3 regions of the Bacterioplanoides pacificum genome follow, and region 3 is predicted to be linked to each of the others. Evidence: riboswitches for the same ligand, from Rfam matches in the RefSeq annotation. Region 3 holds a riboswitch; each other region holds the start of a gene.
What was found. A riboswitch is a leader RNA that binds a small molecule or an ion and turns the genes downstream of it on or off. The one in region 3 is predicted to bind cobalamin.

Region 1 (6,963 bases), on a different contig from region 3:
GCCATCGTAACGACGTTCCTCCGCGGCAATACGAAATGCCAGCTGATCTTCGATCAGAGCACCACCCGCCGCAGCCGCTAATTCTTTACGCCCATGGCTGCCGGCAATCAGCCGCGCTTTGGCATCCCAGTCATAGGTCGGATCTTCGGTACGGATAATCACCGCACCCGCCAGCGCGTTACGTCCCTGCAGGGTCGACTGCGGTCCGCGCAATACCTCAACCTGGGCCACATCCCAGACAGAAGTCCCTTGTTTCAGGGCGCGGTAGGATAACGGCGCACCATCCAGATACATACTGGCCAGGTAGCTATTACCGCCACCCGACACCCCTAAAGCATCAATGCCGCGAATCGTAAAACTGTTACCTGTGCCGGTAACCGGCGTCACATTGGGAGTGCGATCAAAGGTATCGTAGATATCCGTCAGGCGTTCATCAGCAATCTGCTCAGCATCGATAATTTTTACACTATCGACGGTATCCTGCAGGCTGCGTTCTGTTTTTTGGCCGGTGACCACAACGCTGCTCAGGGTAACCTGATCGTCAGCGGCATGAGCCACGCTTGCCAGCAGAACAGCCACGGCCAGCGGGGTTTTGGTAAGTATTGTCATAATCCGGTTCCTTAATGAGAGCAATTACCATTTGCTGCGAACTATATCGACAAAGATCATATTTGCAATACATTCTCATTAAGATTCTCATTTGAATTAATCAATCCGCTGCCCGGGGCCCATACAAAAACACCCCGGCAAGCCGGGGTGCTCAGTACCACCTGCGATCAGCCCAATCGCAGGTTACTGACCTTATTCAGCGATCAGAGCCGCCATCATCTTCTGACCGATGTCAGTATGATGTTGCAGTGTCGAGAACTGCTTAGTGATGGCTTCAGGACCAAAGGCATACACAGGAACCGGTGCTGCGGTGTGAGTACCATTGCCCCAGGTAACGCTTTGTTTAGCCGCCAGCTCGCGGCCAATCAGGGCACCGGTATCTTCGTCAGCGTAAACATAGAAGTCTGAAAAGTCGTTGAACAAGGGAATGTTCGTGGCCTTCAGGTAACCGTGATCCGGATGTTGTTCTTCCACAGGCACGTCATAACGGGCGGCAATACGTTCTCCGGATTCGTTATCGATGCGGAAGTCTTCATGCACACTGGCATTCACTTCTTCAACCCAGGCCGCTGCGCTGCTGTTTGAGAAATCCCAGTCACCATTCACTGAATCGAGAATGTCGTAGAACGAACGTTTCTGTGCATAAATTTTGTCCAGTGTGGCCAGCGAACCAAAGTTGTAATTCGGTTTGTAATCACGCGCACTGCCGTCACTGTTGACCATCCCGTCACCCGCCAGGGTTTTAGCCTGCGGAATATCATGCTTGTGGTAAGCCACACCAAAACCACCAGTTTCGTGGTCGGCGGTGACAACCACCAGCGTATCGTCACGCTCTGCAACCCATTCGTACACCGCCTGAACCGCTTCGTCGAACTTCAGCATTTCGTGCAGTAACCAGCCGGCATCGTTAATATGACCTGCCCAGTCAATCTGACCACCTTCGACCATCAGGAAGAAACCATCCGGGTCCTGAGACAAAATATCCAGCGCTTTTTTGGTCATTTCTTTTAACGATGGCTCATCAGCACACTTATTGCCCGGCTCAACCGTTGCTGCATTTTTGCAGTGGGTATATTCAATACCATCGTTCATCGCTGAATCATCAAACAGACCCAATAATTTACCGCCGGATACCGCGTTCATCTGAGTGCGGTCAAAGGCCAGAGCGTAACCGGCATTTTTTGCTTCCGTTAATAAACGGCGATCATCATCCAGACTACGCTTGGTTTTTTTAATCACGTGCGACGGTGCATTTAACTCAGTCGCCAGTTCAGCAAACTTCTCTTTCCGCAGCGCTTTCTTCTGATCGTCATCCATGCCGGTTAAATCAACACCCGCCAATGGATCGTGAACCCAGTGACGTGAGCCACCACCCAGTAACACATCAACCTGAGCGGCTAATAAATCTTCCGCAATGTCATTTTCCAGGCTGCGGTGAGGACGGTGTGCAGCAAAACCCGCCGGCGTGGCGTGAGTTAAACGGGTATCGGTAATCAGGCCGGTGGCTTTACCCATTTTGCGGGCTTTTTCCAGAATGGTTTCGACTTTATTACCGTTATCATCCAGGCCAACCGCCTCAGAAATCGAGCCCTGCCCGGTCGCCAGCTGAGTGGCAGAACAGGCGGAATCCACCACCAGTCCGGCATTAGTACCCATCGGTGCGGTCATTGATAAACCCAGCGAACCATTTTCTGCCAGCTTCTGCAGACCGGTGACACGATCAATATGTGCGGCATTGGCCGGTGAACGACGGGCATATTCTTCCAGAATACCAACCTGCTGTGCGCCCATACCATCACCAATCATCAGAATCAGGTTTTTAACCTGTCCCTGAGAACCCGCGGGTTCGGACTTATTATCGGAATCTGAGTCACTGCCACAGGCAGTCAGCATGGATGCCGTCAGAACAGCAGCCGACAGCTTGGTTAACATTTTCATACCTTCATGACACCTTATTTTTGTTCATTATTAATCGGGATTGCCGGGTGGCTTCCTGCCCCGAAGCAAAGTGGTGCCGGATCGTAAAAGCACAAGATGACAGTAATATTGCAAACCAGATTGAATACTCAATCAGTGATATTTTTATCCTGAAAAGATACTTCTGGCCGCTTTTTCAGCGGCCATAAAACACATCACTCCATGAAAGCTGAAGCAAAAAAAGGAAGGAGAAAATAAGGTGCTTCAGGCAGACGGGCAATAACCCAGCAATACATTCTTTTATTGGCCAATTAAAATTAATTTGCCACTTTCCGGATCGCGGTAAACCTGGCCCATCGACTGGTAACCCTGGGTTTTACCATTTTCCAGTTGCTGGCGTAATGATTCCGGCATATCGGTTAATTCACGACTGTGCTGCAGCTGAATAGTATCCTGCAACTGAAAATGCTGGCGTAATTCCGGGCTGACCGCGACCAGTGCGGCAATTAAGCCACAGGCAAACACCAGCATAATATCCACCAGATTGGCTAACGGACCGAGTGGCTCATCATCCTGAGCATCGAAGGAAGAACTGCGCCAGCGATCAGTCATAAGCCGGCTCCAGTGCGGCAATGGCTTTATCGTACCAGCGGCGCCGAACCCGGCCTAAAACAAACCCCACAATGCCGGCTAATAACCCCACCACCGTGGTATCAAATGCCACCGTCATCGCTGTTGTTAACACCGATAATTCACCGTCACCCAGTGCTGCCAACCCTGGCCCGAGCGGAATCAGAGTGCCCATTAACCCCAGCATAGGAGCAATACGGGTAATAAAATCAGCCCGCTCAATCCGGCGCTTGCCCACTTCTGTTAATAACGTTTTATCACCACGTTTGATCAGCCGGCAAATACCACCAAAGCGCTCTCCCAATGCCAGGCCGGTTTCATATAAAGCCAGCAACAGAAAGAATAACAGCGCCCAGACAACCGGCTGTAATAACAGCGAAGTCACCTGATGCATCACATTTAACGACAACGAAGAAAACATAAATACTCCGGCACAAAATGTCGGGCCAGCAGACGGTGGCGCAACGAAAAGTGAGCGGCACATTAGCAGGAAAGCCCACCCTTGAAAAGCAACAACAATTGACATTCCGGCTGGCCGGGGGTAGAACAAGCGCCGACGTTTTTGCCCGCTTCGGTATACCCGATCTGTGGCAACGTGGAACCCGGTGTAACTCCGGGGCTGTACCCGCAACTGTCAGGGTGGCACACCCACCTGAGCCAGATACACGTAGCGTCGCTGGATAGTACACCGGGCGGGAATACTCGGTACTGCGAGTGAAGCCGTGGTTCTGTTACCCGCCTCCGCGGTACTTTTTCTCTCCCTCAAGGCCAACCGACTTGAGGTTATTTATGTTGTTTTATCGCTTATTGTCTGCCACCCGGCTGACACGGTTATTATTGTTGTTTGCAATCGCCGGCACGGCGCTGTTCAGTCAGGCAGAAACCAGCAATAACGATTACCTGCTGCTGTTAACCTCCCAGCGAAATGCGGAAACCGTTGCCGAAGCGGTCCGTTTATTTCAGCAGCAACATCCACAGTTATCCGTTCAGGCCCGTACCGACAGCCAGATTTATGAAGCAACCGAACAACAACGCCGGCAACTGGTATTAAATGCCCGGGCGATTATTGGTGCCGGATTATTCGGCCCGGCCGTTGCTGAACTGAGCCCGCTATTTTCCACCTTCCGCCAGCAGCACAAACCGCTGCTGGTGTTCAGCAGTGATCATCGCCTGGTCGCGATGAGCACACTGGCAGGACGAACCTTATTCAGCGATCAGCAACAGCTGCGGCAACTGAGCAAACAACGCCCGGGAGACAACTTTGCCGCCTGGCTGCAACAACAGCAACAGCACAACCCACAACAGGCACAGTGGTTACAGGCCCGCGCTTATTGGCAGGCCGGTGGCGAACATAACGTACAACAATTATTGAACTGGAGTTATCAGCAACTGGGAGAACCACTGCAGGCAGCAGCACCTGTGCCACAACCCCGGGTACGCTGGTACAGCAAAGGTACTCTGCATAACCAGCTGCCCGCGCCCGACCCGCGTCCGCTGGTTGTGGTGATCGACCATGCCGGAGGTGGCCGCCCGGCGGATGCTGCATTGTTACGCAACCTGTGCCAACAGATAGAACAGCAGCAACAACAATGTATCGCGGCACTGGCCTATTGGGGCGAAGCCGGCGTTAATGCCTTAAATGAACTGGTGCCTTATCAGCAACAACTCAGTGCCATCGTGATGCTGCAGGATTTTGTGATTGGTGGCGGCGAAGGTCGTCAGCGGGTTACCGAGTTATTAACACACTTTAATGTGCCGCTGCTGAAAGCGATTAAATTACGCGACCGCAGTGCCATGGAGCATCAGTTATCAGCCGACGGACTGGCGGCAGAAAAAGTATATTACCAGGTCGCCATGCCGGAACTGCAGGGTGCCTCTCAGCCGCTGATTATTGCCACCGCCGGCGAACAACATAACGACCCGCTCAGTGGTATCCGCATTCGCGCCATTGAAGCCAAACAGGATGGTCTGGCGGCATTAACCGCCCGCCTGAAACGCTGGCAAACGTTGCAACAAAAAGCCAATCAGGATAAACGCCTGGCCATTATTTATTACAACCATCCGCCCGGCCGCCATAACATCGGGGCAGATAATCTCGATGTACCGGCATCGCTGTGGCAGATACTTAATCAGCTCAAAGCGCGCGGTTATAACCTGGGAGAATTGCCGCAATCGCAGCAGGCGTTGCTTGATCTGATGCAACAGCGGGGCATTAATTTACCGCGTGATGCCAAAGCACTGCACAACATGGCGAAACAAATTCATACCATGGCTCCGGATGACTACCGGCGCTGGTTTAATACCCTGCCCGCCAGTGTTAAAAATGAAATGGAAAATGGACCGTTCGGGTTATTACACGAGCAGCTGAAAGCCGCTGTAACGGCCCGCAAACCACAGCTGGCCGATGGCCTGTTACATCATACCTTTGAAGAAATGCATCACCTGCTGGAAGGCGTTGATCATCCCGGGCGGCAACGAGCGCTGAAATTAATTGAACAGTTAGAGCAATGTTATCTGCGTACGGTAAAACATGCCGAACAAAACAATGATGGCCGTTACCCCGCTTGCCTCGATAAAGAAGCACCACAACTGATCAGTGCGCTGCAACAAACCGGTATAGAAGGCCTGGGTGGCTGGGGAGAAGCCCCGGGCAAAGTAATGACGGTCAATCAACAGCTGTTATTACCCGGATTGCAGTTTGGTAATGTATTTATTGGCCCGCAACCGCCACGCGGCTGGGAAATTAACGAAGAATTATTACACGCTAACCTGGCGTTTCCACCGCCCCATCAGTACCTGGCTTTTTATCACTTTTTACGCGATGAATTTAACGCCGATGCTTATGTGCATCTGGGTCGCCATTCAACCTATGAATTTTTGCCCCGCCGTAGCGTCGGCCTGGGGGAAGATGATTATTCACGCATTATCGGCGCCGATATTCCCGGCATTTATCCTTATATTGTCGATGGTGTTGGCGAAGGTATTCAGGCCAAACGCCGCGGCCTGGCCGTGATGGTTGACCACCTGACGCCACCGTTAAAAAGCACCCCGCTATACGATGAGTTGTTGCAGCTGCGTCAGCTGATTGAAAGCTTCGAAGCCAGCCACGGCAGTGGTAATGAAGCCGTGGCCCAGCGCCTGGTGCAGCAGATTGTGGCAAAAGTCGATCAGCTGGAATTACGCGACGAACTGGCTCAGGCGATGTCGGCAGAACTGGCCGTCATGGGCATCAGTTTTGAAGAAGTGGATGACGATATGCTGGTACACGAAGTGGGGCATTACCTCACCGACCTGCAGGAACGTTTTATGCCGCTGGGGCTGCATATTTTTGGTAAAGACTGGAAAGATCCGGCGGTCGAAATGATGCTGCAATCCATGTTAGGTCGCCATCAGGATAACGATATCAGCACTAACAACGATGACCGCAGCGCAGAACAACAACGCTGGAAACAGCTGCTGCAACAATCTCCGGCCGCCGAAATCAATGCCCTGCTGAATGGTTTAAATGGCCGTTATGTGGCTCCCGGCCAGGGCAATGATCCGATTCGCAGCCCCGATAGTTTACCGACAGGGCGTAATTTTTATGCGCTCGATTCCAGTTTAATTCCCTCCAAAACAGCCTGGCAGCTGGGCCGAGAAATGGCGAGCCATGCACGCCAGAATAATCCTCAGAATGCCGATAAAAACGAAGCGGTCATCTTATGGGCCTCGGATGTGGTGCGCGACGAAGGCGTTATGATTGCGTTTGGTCTGGATATGTTAGGGCTGGAGCCGGTGTGGAACAGCCGTGGCCTGGTGAAAGGTTTA
Region 2 (6,963 bases), on a different contig from region 3:
CCAGTTCGACAGCGGGAATACACGAATGGATTCGCCTTTATTCACCTTGCCGTTATAAATATTCCATAATTCAGGGCGCTGATTTTTCGGATCCCAGCGGTGATTTTCGTCACGGAAGGAATACACCCGCTCTTTGGCACGGGATTTTTCTTCATCCCGGCGAGCACCACCAAACGCAGCATCAAAGCCCCACTTGTCTAACGCCTGTTTCAGCGCCTGGGTTTTCATGATGTCGGTGTGTTTTGACGAACCATGGGTGAACGGCCCCACCCCCTGCTCCAGACCTTCAGGGTTGGTATGAACCAGCAGCTCCATACCGACGGTTTCGGCCATTTTGTCGCGGAATTCAATCATCTCGCGGAATTTCCACTTGGTGTCGACATGCATCAGCGGAAACGGGGGCTTACCCGGATAAAAGGCTTTACGCGCCAGATGTAACATCACAGCGGAATCTTTACCCACGGAATACAGCATTACCGGGTTATCAAATTCAGCCGCAACTTCGCGGATGATATGCATACTTTCCGCTTCCAGCTGTTTTAAGTGCGTCAGGTTGTAATCAGTCATGGTTGCTCTTCTGCTTCCGCAAACGCCTCAGCGGCGTACGGATTTACTGTTAGCCTAAATTAGATGGGCAGGACTATATCAAGAGCCGTGATATATAAGAAGGTGGAATTAATAACATTTGGCTATATGAATATGGCACTTTCTGCGCAGACTTTTGCACCCAACGGATAACTGCCGCCTGCCGGGCAAAAAGCGTATAATGCCGCGCTTTTCAGTACCACCAAGCACCCTTCACTCAGCACCATAATGGGAGCCCTATTGATGGCCGAAACAGCAATCAACATTCCCGCACCGGCCGGCACTCTGCAGGCCAGCCTGCACCAGAGCACAACGAACAACAGCGGCTTCCTGATGTGCCACCCGCACCCGCTGTTTGATGGCACCATGCACAACAAGGTGGTCACCACCGCCACCCGCACCGCCGCCGGACTGGGGTTATCCACCCTGCGCTTTAACTTTCGCGGAGTGGGCGACAGCAGCGGCCAGCACGACCAGGGCCGGGGTGAAACAGACGATGTGCTGGCAGCCATCCGTTACGCCCGCCAGACACTGGGCTGGCAGACACTCTACCTGGGTGGCTTTTCATTTGGCGCCGGTATGGCCTGTTTAGCTGCCTGCCAACAACCCGACTGGGTTCAGGGGTTATTTCTGGTCGCACCGGCGGTGCATCACTTTGACGCCCCCAACCAGCTGCCATTTGAGTTCGATAGCCATGTCTATATGGGCGATGCCGATGAAGTGGTGCCATTTGATGAAGTTGACGACTGGGTCGCCCGGCTGGTACCGCAACCCCACTGGCACGTATTCAGTGACGGCGGACATTTCTTTCACGGCCGGCTGACGGACCTTAAACAATCCCTGCAACAGGACCTGCAAACGCTGCTGACAGGCACGTCATAACGTACTGCCGATTACCCTGCCCCTACAAAAATGGCGTGATTTAAGGTAAATTGCGCCCCCTGAATTTTGGCCCAAGGCCTTCTCCGCCGGCTTTACGAGGAATACACCGTGTCGACATCTGCTGTTTCTACTCCATGGGAACTCTACCAGGAAGACTTAAAACGCGACGACTTCTCTTACGACGCCGCCCAGGAAATGGCCGTAAAACACCTGCAACGTCTGTACGATGATCTGGTGGCTGACTACCAGACCAGTAAAAACAAAGGCCTGATTTCGAAGTTATTCAGTAAAAAACAAAAAGAACCGATTAAAGGATTATATTTCTGGGGCGGTGTTGGCCGCGGCAAAACCTATCTGGTCGATACCTTTTATGATGCTTTGCCCTTCGAGCGAAAAATGCGCACCCACTTCCACCGGTTTATGCAACGGGTGCACAATGATCTGACCCAACTGAGCGGTGCCAAAAACCCGCTGGAAACCGTTGCCGATCAGATTGCTGCCGAAGCCGTGGTGATTTGTTTCGACGAATTTTTTGTCTCCGATATCGGTGATGCCATGATTCTCGGTGGCCTGATGCAGGAGTTATTTGCCCGCGGCGTTACCCTGGTATCCACTTCCAACATCATTCCCGATGGTTTATACAAAGACGGTCTGCAACGGGATCGTTTTATCCCGGCGATTAAATTGCTGAATAAATACACCGAAGTGGTGAATGTCGACAGCGGAGTCGATTACCGTCTGCGTACCCTGGAACAGGCCGAACTGTATCACTACCCGCTGGATAACAGTGCCGAAGCCAGCCTGCAAACCAGTTTTGATAACCTAGTGCCCGACGCCTGCCACACCGAACAAAATGTTAACGTTGAAGTGCTGGGCCGCAACATCCCGGCCAAAGCTATCTGCGATGATATCGCCTGGTTTGAATTCGAAGCCTTATGTGACGGCCCGCGTTCGCAAAACGACTATATTGAGCTGGGTAAATTATTCCACGCCATTCTGATTTCCAACGTGCCGGTCATGGGGTTAAAAAACGACGACCTGGCTCGCCGCTATATCAACCTGATCGACGAGTTTTACGATCGTGGTGTTAAGGTCATTATGTCGGCCGACGCCCCGATTCATGAAATTTATGGCAAAGGTAAACTGGAGTTTGAATTCCAGCGCACCACGTCCCGGATGCTGGAAATGCAGTCGCACGATTATTTAGCCCGGGAACACAAAGCCGACTGATGGCTATATCTGCTCGTTTCCGCCGCTGGCTGCAACCGTTTAAACATCAGCTGCGTGTCGTCGCGTTACTGGCCCTGATACTGACCGTACTGGAACTCATTAACCTGCTGACAATGCGCAGCCTGACGGTTTTAAGCATCGTGCCGCGTCAACTGTCCTCTCTGCCGATGCTGCTGAGTGCGCCGCTGGTGCACGGCAACCTGTGGCACTTCCTTTCCAATCTGGTGCCGTTTTGTGTACTGGCGTTTTTGTCACTGCAATACGGTAAACAACGCTTTATCAGCGTCAGTCTGGCCGGCGTCCTGATCACCGGAATCTGCGTCTGGTTTTTTGCCCGCCCGGTACCCCACATGGGCATTAACGGCGTGTTGTATTGTTATCTCGGCTTTATTTTACTGGCCGGCTTTGTCAGTAAAGAAACCCGGTTAGTGTTGTTATCAGTTGCCGTTGGTGTGTTTTATGGCGGCATGGTGTTTGGTGTATTACCACTGAATTCCTACATTTCCTGGGAAAGTAATTTATTCGGCTTTTTAACGGGTATTGGCTGTGCGCTGTTGCTGGTACGCCGCCCGGTCAGGGATATCAGTATCGAAGCCTGAGCCACGACCGGGCGACGCCGTACTCAGAACCTCATGCGGTAACTGAGTTTGGCCAGCCATGGCGTGCCCAGATTTTCATACACATACGCGCTGTTATCGGCATCACGACGGGCGGTTGCAACCGATGTGGCGTATTGCTGATCGGTCAGATTTTCCAGGCTCAGGGTAATATCCTGGCGCTGCTGCACATCCAGAAAGTGGCGTACACTCAGATCCACCAGAGTATAATTGCCATAATTAATCCGGCGATTATTTTCCTCATCCGACACACTGCCCACACGATTAACGTTCAGCATCAGCTGTAGCCCCTGCTGCGGCTTCCAGGCCAGCCCCGCCTTACTGTTATTTAACGGAATATTATTGATTTGTTGCGTCTCACCTTTGGCCACCGCGCGCGAATACACATGATTCAGTGTGAATGACACATGGCGCGTCAGATCCACGGCGATATCCAGTTCCACACCTCTGAACAACACGCTGCTGCCACTGTTCACAAAATGTTTTACGCCATTATCATCGCTCGCTGAACCAATTAACCGGTTAACCTGGCGGGTAAACAGCGTCAGGCCAATCTGCCGGTAAGCATCCTGGTAACGCACGCCGACGTTCAGATTTTTCCCCTCCTCCGGCGCCAGATCCGGATTTCCCTGAGTACAACAATCATCACTGGCGTATAACTCATAAGCACTCGGCAAACGGAAACTGCTGCCCAGCGCAGCAAACAGCTGAACATGGCTGGCCAGATTCAGCGTTCCGCTGGCATGACCAACCCAGCTATCACCTTCACCGGCGGGTTTATTGTAACGTCCCCCGAGTGAAAACTGCGCGTCTGACCATAATGACTCACGGCTGGCTAACTGCAAAAAAACCGCTTGTACCTGCTCTTGTTGTGACGCGATTTTCAGCACATCATCACTGCCGGAAAAATTCTGCATATCGTAGCCCAGACGAACATCCAGGCCAGCGACATCCGCCACCTCGGCCATCAGATTAATACCGCGGTCGGTGTAGCCCCAATAGTCGTAATTACTTTTTAATGCCAGCCCCGCCCCATCGTTATAAATTCTCAGGTAACGGGTATCCCACTGATGAAAATAACCTTTGACGTACAAACTGATATTGTCGCGGATACGGCCGTCCAGCTTAATATACGCCATATCCTCGGTGCGCTGATTCTGAGTCAGAAAGTTATCCGTTGGCCGCAGGTAATCCAGCTCCGCATTATGCTGCTGATATAAGGCTGACAGCCGCCAGTGTTGAGATAACTGATGTACCAGTTTGCCACCCATCACCGACACATCATAACCGCGCTTAGTATCGCTGGCGGATGGCTCCTGATGCTGCCGTTTAAATGCGCGGAAGCCTTCTGTCTGATCGTTACTGGCAAATAACAGATAACGTGTTTGCTCATTGCCACCCACCAGCCGTCCGCTGTGTGAACGACCTGCGTCTGAATGCAGCCCCAGCTGAACTTCACTGACCGCTCCCGGCTGCACGCTATGAGTCACAATATTGACCGCACCGGCAATCGCCTGGGTACCATAAAACAAACTCTGGCCACCTTTGAGTATTTCGATACGTTCGATGGCAGCGGCCGGAATGGTATCCAGCGGCGAAGTGCCGGCGTACAGGCGGTTATTAATACGGACGCCATCTACCAGCCAGAGAATATCGCCTGAGCGTGAACCCTGCAGTGACACACTGACATAATCAAAGGCACCGTTTTTGGGTGCAGCATATAAACCCGGCGCCAGCATCTGTAACGCTTTTGCCGCATCCTGAGCACCACTGAGACGAATGGCATCGGAGTCGATGATGACCAGTTCAGAACCGCTGGCAGCAATTTTCTCCGGCAGGCTGTGTTCCAGACTGCCGGCGGCGACCACAACATTGTCCAGCGTCGCAGGTTCGCCATGGCTGACGGCAACACACAACAGACAAAGATAAAATAACAACTGACGCATACACTGATCCTGTTCCGCCCATCACCGCCATACAAGGGTGTCGGGGCTTAGTTTTTTTTGCGAACAGGCAGGCAGGGAAAATGACAGGAAAAGACGGCCATGACCCACCAGTGACGCCCGCCGCAACACAGATTGGTTTGATCACAGGCAGGTCTCCGGACTTATAAAGGAGGTATGAACATTCGCCTTCCCATGCCGAAAAAATGGCTCAGTGGCTGTTTGAATGTTCTACTTTAATTACCGTTGCGGGGGCAGTTAAGGAATGGCTGAATATCAGCGCCACCTTATTCCCTTTTAATTTCTGTTTTGCAATAAAACAGAAAACCTGAAATACTTTTTTTGCTTCTTCCTACAAAAGCGCCGCAAGACTAATGTGTTGATCCGTTGAGGTCAAATAACACCATAAGCATCAACTCACTATTGCCGTTATCCGGTATTGTTGTTATCAGGTATTGTTGTTATCAGGTTGCTACGCGCATGAGCCACATCCGTTGGAAGAAGTACCTGTATCTGAGCCACAGATACAGCGGAATAATCACCTCATTCTTTATTTTTTTATGGTGCCTGTCCGGCATCATTATGATGTATGTCGCCTTTCCGAAACTGACGGAAACACAACGGCTGGAAAAATTACCCGCCATCCGGCAATTACCGCCATCATTATCCTTGCCGGAAGAATCACCTTCCGTGGTGCGTGCGTTAACGCTGGAATACATCGACCAGCAACTGGTGTTCCAGAGCGGGACCGGAACACCCGGTGATGCCCACACAGGCCTGCCACTGAAAGCCATCAGCGACCACCAGGCGCGCGCGATTGCGCGCAGTTTTTCCACCGCTGCCATCCGTTCAATCGACTTAATTGAGCGTGATCAGTGGACCGTCTATTCGCGCTTTCATCGCCACCGACCGTTATATAAAGTGCGCTTCAGCGACCCACAACACAGCGAAATTCACATCTCGTCAACAACCGGCCAGGTGGTGCAATACTCCACCCGCTGGCAACGGGGCTGGAGCTGGCCCGGCGCCGTTAGCCACTGGTTATATCCGACGGTGTTACGTCAGCATGGCAAACTCTGGTACTGGCTGGTCATTGCTCTGACGCTGATCGCTCTGCTGTCTGTCGTCAGCGGTCTCTGGCTCGGCATTCGTCAGCTGCGCCGCCGTCCGGGAAAACCACTGTCGCCGTATCGCGGCCTGCGCTGGTTGCACCACTGGGGTGGCGTGGGGTTATCGTTATTGTTATTCAACTTTTTGCTGAGCGGTTTATTATCCATGAATCCCTGGGGGCTGCTGGAAACGTCCCCCTCACCGTTGGTCGAAAAACTTCAGCCATACGCCGATAGAAACGCCATTAACAACAGCCTGCAGGCATTAGCCGCACAACCACTGCCGGCTTTTAAACAGCTCCGGCTGGCGCCCAGATTCGGTGAGGTTAACTGGATTATCACCAGCGCTGACGGTCAGCAACAACGTTTGGACAGCAACGGCCGGCCGATTCCCGGTGATCGCCGGCACCTCAGGCGGCTGGCACAAACACTGGCTGGCGACGCCGGCTACCAACTGTCATTACTGCACGACGCCGATGACTATTATTATGGCCATAAAACCACGCGCCCGTTTCCGGTATGGCGCCTGATCCTGAATGACGAATCACAATCGCGCTTTTATTTTTCCGCCACCACCGCCGAGCAACAGTTATACCT
Region 3 (6,963 bases):
ATGGAGCAGGAGTGGGCAGCATTATCGGCGATTGAAGAGCAGGCCATGCCGTTGATTAAAGCCAAACTGCAGCAACGGCTGGAAGGACAACAGAATAAAGTACGTAACTTTGTGATTGTTATTGGTGTGGTGTTGTCGGTTATTGCTTACCTTTATATCGCATTTTTTATGTCGATTCGTTACACCATCAAACACTTCTCAAAAACCGCCGGTTATATTGCTAACGGTGATCTGACCCAGGAAATCAGCTTTAACGGCAAAGATGAGATGGGACAGCTGCGGGATGCTTTTAATAATATGATCGCTAATATCCGTACCACGCTGGCGGCGGTGAAAGAGTCAGCAGCCTCGGTATCGGATAACGTCAATGATGTTGAAGGTATCGCGAACCGCAGTCGCGGTGCGGTGCAGAATCAGCTGGAACAAACCCATCAGGTATCGGATGCGTTAAGTGCGATGGTCGAGCGGGCTGTCACGGTGACCAGTCTGGCGGAAGCCGCAGAACAGGCCGCCCGCTCGGGGCAATTAAAGTCAGATGAAGCGGGTCAGATCGTGACTCAGGTAATGGGTGAGGTACAACGATTATCTCAGGAGATGGAGAACTCGATGGAGGCGGTAAATCGTCTGGCTGAGAACTCCAGCAGCATTTCCAGCATTCTGGAAACCATTAAGGGCATTGCTGAACAAACCAATCTGCTGGCGTTAAATGCGGCGATTGAAGCGGCGCGGGCCGGAGAGCAAGGGCGCGGTTTTGCCGTGGTGGCGGATGAGGTACGAACGCTGGCCAGCCGCACTCAGGGTTCGGCGCAGGAAATTGAAGAACTGATCAGTGATGTGCAGCAGAATATCGTCAGTGCGGTGGAAACCATGAAGGTGAATCGCGATATGGTGGAAACCACGGTAACTAACTCGGAACAGGTAGGAACCACCTTGTCTGAAATTCAGGCCAGCATGGGTGATATTCAGAGTAAAACCAACGATATCGTGGTGACGGCAGCGGAGCAGAAAGATAACGCTACCGCGCTGGAGACTAACCTGGAAGCCATTCGTCATGGTGGTGAAGAAACATCGGCTAATGCCGAAGGAACGGTGGAAGCGGTGCGTAAAACCCAGGCGATTACCGATTCGTTATCGCAGCGGGTGGATCAGTTTAAAGTGCACTGACTCGCTTGTGATGCTTTCAATAGCAAAATGCCGCAGTGACTGCGGCATTTTTTTGCGGAAAACTTCCCAACCGGTTTGGAATACACACAATTTAATAAATACATTTATAGGTGTTAAACAAGGTCGTGAGTGTTCGAGAATATCTGCGCCACGGCCTGCGGGTTGGATGGGAAAAACAGATGCAGGTAGCCCGCCGTTAATTGTTTACGACGGTAAATGGCTTCACCCGGAGCCGGGTGACGTGCGCGTTTGGCAAATATTAATGGTTGTTCTGAAGAGCGAGTGGCTGAGCGATGATGGGAATGGCCACGGATGTCACCTTCCGGCAAGGGTGCCGCTTGCATGCCCTGGCAGCCGCCACGATCACGCATTATGCCTTCACCGGTTAATAATCCCAGCAACCTGACGCCATCACCATGGAGTGGTTGTAATTGCTCCAGACAATACAAAAAACCGCCACATTCGGCCAGGATTGGTTTGTTGGCATTAAAAAAATCACGGATGGCGTCCAGCATTGGCTGATTCTGGCTGAGTTGCTCAAGATGAAGCTCAGGATAGCCACCGGGTAACCACAGGGCATCGGCATCGGGCAACTGCTGATCGTGCAGCGGGGAGAAAAACAATAACTCAGCCCCCATCTGCTGTAACAACTCCAGGTTGGCGCGATAAATAAAGCTGAATGCCGCATCCCGGGCGATGGCTATGCGCTGGTTGCGAAGCAGTGCCGGGGGTTGTTGTTGTGTTTGTGGCTGAAATTCCACGACACCACATTGTTGCAGGAAGTCATCAGGATTCAGTGCTGCCAGTTTATCGGCACCGTGATTCAGTTTCTGTTCCAGTTGTTGGGTTATTTCACTGGCCTGTACCAGGCCGAGATGGCGTTCCGGCAGACTGATGTCTTCATCGCGTTGCAGGGCGAATAATAAGGGCAGCGTATCCGGTAATGCTGCGTCGATCAGGTTGCGGTGATAATCACTGCCACAACGGTTGGCGATCAGTCCGGCAACCTGGATATCATCACGATAGCTGGCCAGGCCATATGCCAGTGCTGCGGCTGTTTGCGCCATACCGCTGACGTCCATTAATAACGCCAGAGGAATACCAAAGGTGGCCGCTAAATCGGCACTGGATGGATTGCCGTCGTACATGCCCATCGCGCCTTCAATCAGGATCAGGTCAGACTGTTGGCTGGCCAGATATAAACGCTGGCGGCAATAGGCCTCACCACACATCCATAAATCCAGCTGCTCAACCGGATGGCCACAGGCCTGCTCCAGTATTTGTGGGTCGAGGTAATCCGGACCGGTTTTAAAAATACGGACGGTTTTACCCTGACGGCTGAACCAGCGCGCCAGGATTGCCGTGACTGTGGTTTTACCCTGTCCGGAAGAGGGTGCCGTCAGGAATAAGGCCGGACATAACGATGGTTTCATATTATCTCTGATGGCGGCTTTGCCAGAGAATTTCACCACTCTCTGAACGTCGGGCCAGTACCCGCGCCATCACAAACAGCACGTCTGACAGGCGATTGAGGTAACGTAAAGCCAGCGGGCTGCTCGTTTCACTGGTGTTGAGTGCCACCAGTGAACGTTCTGCCCGGCGACACACGGTGCGTGCCAGATGGCAGGTCGCTGCGGCTTTATTGCCACCGGGAAGAATAAAGTCTTTCAGTGGTGGCAGGGTGTCATTTAACCCTTCCAGATGGTTCTCCAGATCGGTAATCAGCACTTCCTGCAGCGCATTAAAACCGGGTACGGACAACTCGCCACCCAGATCAAACAAATCGTGCTGCACCTGATGTAACAGAGCAATCAGCTCGTCGTTTTCATCCAGTTCAGCACGCAGCATACCGACCCAGGAGTTCAGCTCGTCGACATCGCCAATGGCATGCATGCGGGCACTGCTTTTGCTGACCCGTGAGCCATCGCCCAGTCCTGTTTCACCTTTATCGCCGGTTTTAGTGGCAATTTTAGAGAGTCGGTTGCCCATGGTGTTAACCTCAGAAGTTGTAGCGCGATTTTAGCATCCAGCTGCGCCGCGGTGCAGGATAGCCGGATATTGTTTCATATTCACGATCTGAAATGTTATCAAGTCGTAAACCGACGGTAAGGTCCTGAATCACACGATAGTTAATGCTTGCGTTAAATAAGCTGTAACTGGCTAAACGTTCTCCGCCATCGGATTTAGGAGAGCCTTCATAATAAATACCTTCCAGCTGCGTAGAAACTGCACCGCTGTAATAGCGGATGATGGCCTTACTGCTGCGGGGGGAAATACGGCTCAGACGTTTTCCGTTTCCATCATTCTTGGCATCAAGCCAATCCTGACTCAGTTGCGAATTTAGAGAACTGTTCCACTGGTGTTTCCAGACCAGAGAGACTGAATCAACACTGGATTTTCCGATGTTTTCACTTTTAAACGCGACAGGATTATAAGTAATCTTGTTGTTAAAAATTGCCCGTTGGCCATTTAACTTTAAAGAGCCGTTGTTGTACGGTCTGAGGTACCCTAATGACCAGATTCTGGAGCGCTCTGGCTCCAGCTCATCATTGCCGAACCCCGGGTAATACAAGTCATTAAATGTTGGTGTTCTGAAAGCAGTGGCTTGTCCGGCGGAAATAACATCTCCATTCTCAGCCGTCAGTACAACCTGTGTATTAAACGAGCGGAACTGGCCATAGCGATTGTTGTTATCATGACGAGCTCCTAATTCGACGGACGCAAAGCTGTTGGTGTAACGGTAGCCGGTAATAATGCCGGTGTTGTTGTCTTTTGACTCGTCGTAGTCTTTGCCGGATTCGCTGATATCTGTTGATTGATAGTCAGAACCCAAAATCACAGAATGTTGTGAATTAACACGGTAACGACCAATGAGGCTGGCCGTGTTTTTTGTAGTGGCAAATAAATCATCTGCAGAGCGTTTCTGATGATCCTTATAGTCCCAGCTGTTATCTTCGCTGCGACCAGCCGCTGCACTGATTGTTAATTTTTCTGCAACGATCTGATATCTGGCAGAAAGTGCCTGATTATCAAAGTCGGCGTTGTTGCCAAAGTTACCATCGTACTCGTAGTTACCTTTACTACGCTGATAATCGAGTGCCAGCTTTTGTTGTTTGCTGATTTCGATCGCGGCTCCACCTGCAATGCTGTAACGCTCATGACCGTCTTTGTCACTTTCGTCATCATCTTTGATGTCGTAGCCATCACTGGCATCGTGTTGTGCATTGAAATAAAGACTTGTACGACCAATGCTGGTGGCAGTTCTCAGGTTCAGCTCTCTGTTTTTATCACTGCCAAAGGCCGCGGTCAGCTGGCTGTTATCTGTCTCGTTTCGGGTAATAATATTAATCACACCACCCTGGGCATCCGCACCGTATAACGCACCACGCGCCCCCTGAATTATTTCAATCCGCTCTACCTGTTCCGGTGCAATCAGATTAAAAGCCGTTGTTCCGTTTGTGCCCGTTCCTACGCGTTCACCATTAATCAATACTGTAATACGCTTGTTATCCAGACCGTTGATATAAAGATTGGTGGTGTTCAGGCGGCCACCATTCTGAGTAAATTGGATACCTGACTCGAGGTTGAGTAACTCCGGCAGTGATTGAGCGTTGCTCATCTCAATATGCTCACGATCAATGATAATCAATTGTGCATCATTGATGGTGTTTTCAGGTAAGCGCGTTGCTGTAACGGTTTGCGTATCCAGCTGGGTTTCAGCATAAGAAAATGTTGCTGAGATCAGTCCGGAGAATAAGATCAGTTTTTTCATAAGAGTCCGATAGGATTTATCCAATCGGCGGGAATCAAAACAAGTAGCCTCTGTTTTGGCTACTTCTTCTGTATCGCCCACCGCAATACGAGTTGAACATTATCAGGCCGGTATCCGGGCTGACGGCCTGTTACACAGTTTGAAACCTGTAACGCCAACTGACGCCTTCCCATAACGGTTAAGTTACAGTGGCTGAGGTCAGTCGGATAGGCCGATCACCGTTGCGGGGGCAGCATTGGATTGCTTCAGCGGGAGCTGAATGACACCAATTTCCCGTTTAACTTGATCGAAGATCAGAGCACCTGAGGGGCGGCAGAATATCCGCTGGCTGAAAACTGGTCAAGTTTCAGTGTTTGTTACCAAAGTCTGAGGAGCGGGGGCATTAAGTGGTAAAACAATTTCAAAACAGGATCCACCATCCTTACCTGACCGGTAATTAAGTTGTCCCTGATGATGGGCGGTGATAATAAAATACGAGACTGATAACCCAAGGCCTGTGCCTTCTCCCACGTCTTTGGTGGTGTAGAAAGGTTCAAAAATATGTGGGATATCAGCGCTCTTAATCCCCGGGCCATTGTCTTCAACCTGGATCACAATTTGTTGCTGTTGTGGAGCTGGTGCAGACTGTTGCTGGAGGAAGGCGCGAATCTGAATAGCTGGTGTTTGTTGTTGGCTATCATCCAGCGCCTGTTGTGCGTTTTTGATCAGGTTAAGCAGTACCTGTTCAATTTCACTGGGTACGCATGCGACGTCAGGCAGCGTTTTTGGCAGTTCGGTGTTAATCCGAATGTGTTTCAGATCACTGTCGGTGGTTGCAATGGTCAGGCTGGTTGTTATCAGGTCGTGGATATTAATGTGGCGTTTCTGCAGGTGGTCATTACGGGCAAACTGAAGCATGGAGCGGATGATGGTGGCTGCCCGTTCGCCGGCTTGCTGGATATGATCAATAAACAGAAAAATCTGACGTTGCTGTAAATAATGTTGCAGTTTCTCAAGATCGAGCCCGTGTTGATTGGCTGCTTTCTGGTTGGCACTGAGGCCGGCTTGCAGACGACGGCGAATATTCTGCACATTTTGTAATATCGCTCCCAGCGGATTATTGATTTCGTGTGCCATACCAGCGGCCAGGCCGCCGACCGACATCATTTTTTCGCTCTGCACCATTATTTCTTCCATGCGCAGACGTACGCTGACATCGTCAATACGAATCACACGGTTCGCCTGGCGGGCGTGCTGAATCGGGTAAATTAACAGGTCACCCGTGATGTTTTGTCCCAGACTGGGCAGGGCTAAACGTTCAATTTTTTCTGGTTGCGGTAACTCGCGCTCAAACAGAATATTTTGTGTTTCCAGTTCCGGAATCAGTCGCACCAGCCGGTGACCCACCAGTTGCTGTGGGTCATGTTGTAACCATTCTCCGGCCTGTTGGTTGCATTGTACGATGCGCAGTTGTTCATCGACGGCAAAAATGGCCGAGGGCATGGCGTGAAGTATATTATCGAGCAGGCTCTGGGTATTTTTCAGCTGGGTTTCAATACCGCGGCGAATCGAAACTTCTTTGGCCAGGTGGTCATTGATACGACGGGTTTCATCCGACAACCGGGTTGCCCGCCAGCGGGCACTTTCTGCCTGGTGCCGGGCACTGCGCAAATCCCGGTGACGCTGTTCCCGCAGCCAGAAAATATCGTTCAGGGCATTGACCAGCGGCTGGATATCCGGATCACTGGCGCTCAGCTGCACGTCACCGTGAGGTTGTTCGGCCTGTTGCTGTAACTCCTGTAATAACGTGTCGTAAGGAGAGCGTTGCCAGCGGCGGATTGCCAGATACAGCAGAAAACACAGCAACGCTGACAAGGAAACAACAAACAGGGTGGTTGTCAGGGTATCGAGCAGAAAAAAGCCGGGCAGGGAGGCACGGTTAATAATAGCCAGAGTAAAACGCTGTGGTTTGCCCTGTAGATCGTGATAACTGAGCGGAAACAACATCTGCCGGCCGTCGGTTGGCTGGGATTCTTCCGCCAGGTGGG

Region 1: linked by a shared signal. The riboswitch ahead of ACFOMG_RS09550 (cobaltochelatase subunit CobN) and the one ahead of ACFOMG_RS15850 (TonB-dependent receptor domain-containing protein) in region 3 are both predicted to bind cobalamin.
Region 2: linked by a shared signal. The riboswitch ahead of ACFOMG_RS06745 (TonB-dependent receptor plug domain-containing protein) and the one ahead of ACFOMG_RS15850 (TonB-dependent receptor domain-containing protein) in region 3 are both predicted to bind cobalamin.

Annotation. Positions count from the first base shown of each region.
Region 1 is NZ_JBHRYB010000007.1:4,939-11,901, reverse strand. Features, by position in the region: gene ACFOMG_RS09570 (TonB-dependent receptor) at 1-609, opposite strand, end outside; gene ACFOMG_RS09565 (alkaline phosphatase) at 802-2,547, opposite strand; gene ACFOMG_RS09560 (DUF2149 domain-containing protein) at 2,827-3,138, opposite strand; gene ACFOMG_RS09555 (MotA/TolQ/ExbB proton channel family protein) at 3,131-3,577, opposite strand; cobalamin riboswitch at 3,714-3,843, shown strand; gene ACFOMG_RS09550 (cobaltochelatase subunit CobN) at 3,946-6,963, shown strand, end outside.
Region 2 is NZ_JBHRYB010000005.1:464,785-471,747, reverse strand. Features, by position in the region: gene cysD (sulfate adenylyltransferase subunit CysD) at 1-567, opposite strand, end outside; gene ACFOMG_RS06760 (alpha/beta hydrolase) at 829-1,467, shown strand; gene zapE (cell division protein ZapE) at 1,576-2,697, shown strand; gene ACFOMG_RS06750 (rhomboid family intramembrane serine protease) at 2,697-3,296, shown strand; gene ACFOMG_RS06745 (TonB-dependent receptor plug domain-containing protein) at 3,320-5,260, opposite strand; cobalamin riboswitch at 5,390-5,604, opposite strand; gene ACFOMG_RS06740 (PepSY domain-containing protein) at 5,738-6,963, shown strand, end outside.
Region 3 is NZ_JBHRYB010000015.1:202,472-209,434, forward strand. Features, by position in the region: gene ACFOMG_RS15835 (methyl-accepting chemotaxis protein) at 1-1,164, shown strand, start outside; gene ACFOMG_RS15840 (cobyrinate a,c-diamide synthase) at 1,278-2,597, opposite strand; gene ACFOMG_RS15845 (cob(I)yrinic acid a,c-diamide adenosyltransferase) at 2,599-3,153, opposite strand; gene ACFOMG_RS15850 (TonB-dependent receptor domain-containing protein) at 3,164-5,017, opposite strand; cobalamin riboswitch at 5,025-5,257, opposite strand; gene ACFOMG_RS15855 (two-component system sensor histidine kinase NtrB) at 5,276-6,963, opposite strand, start outside.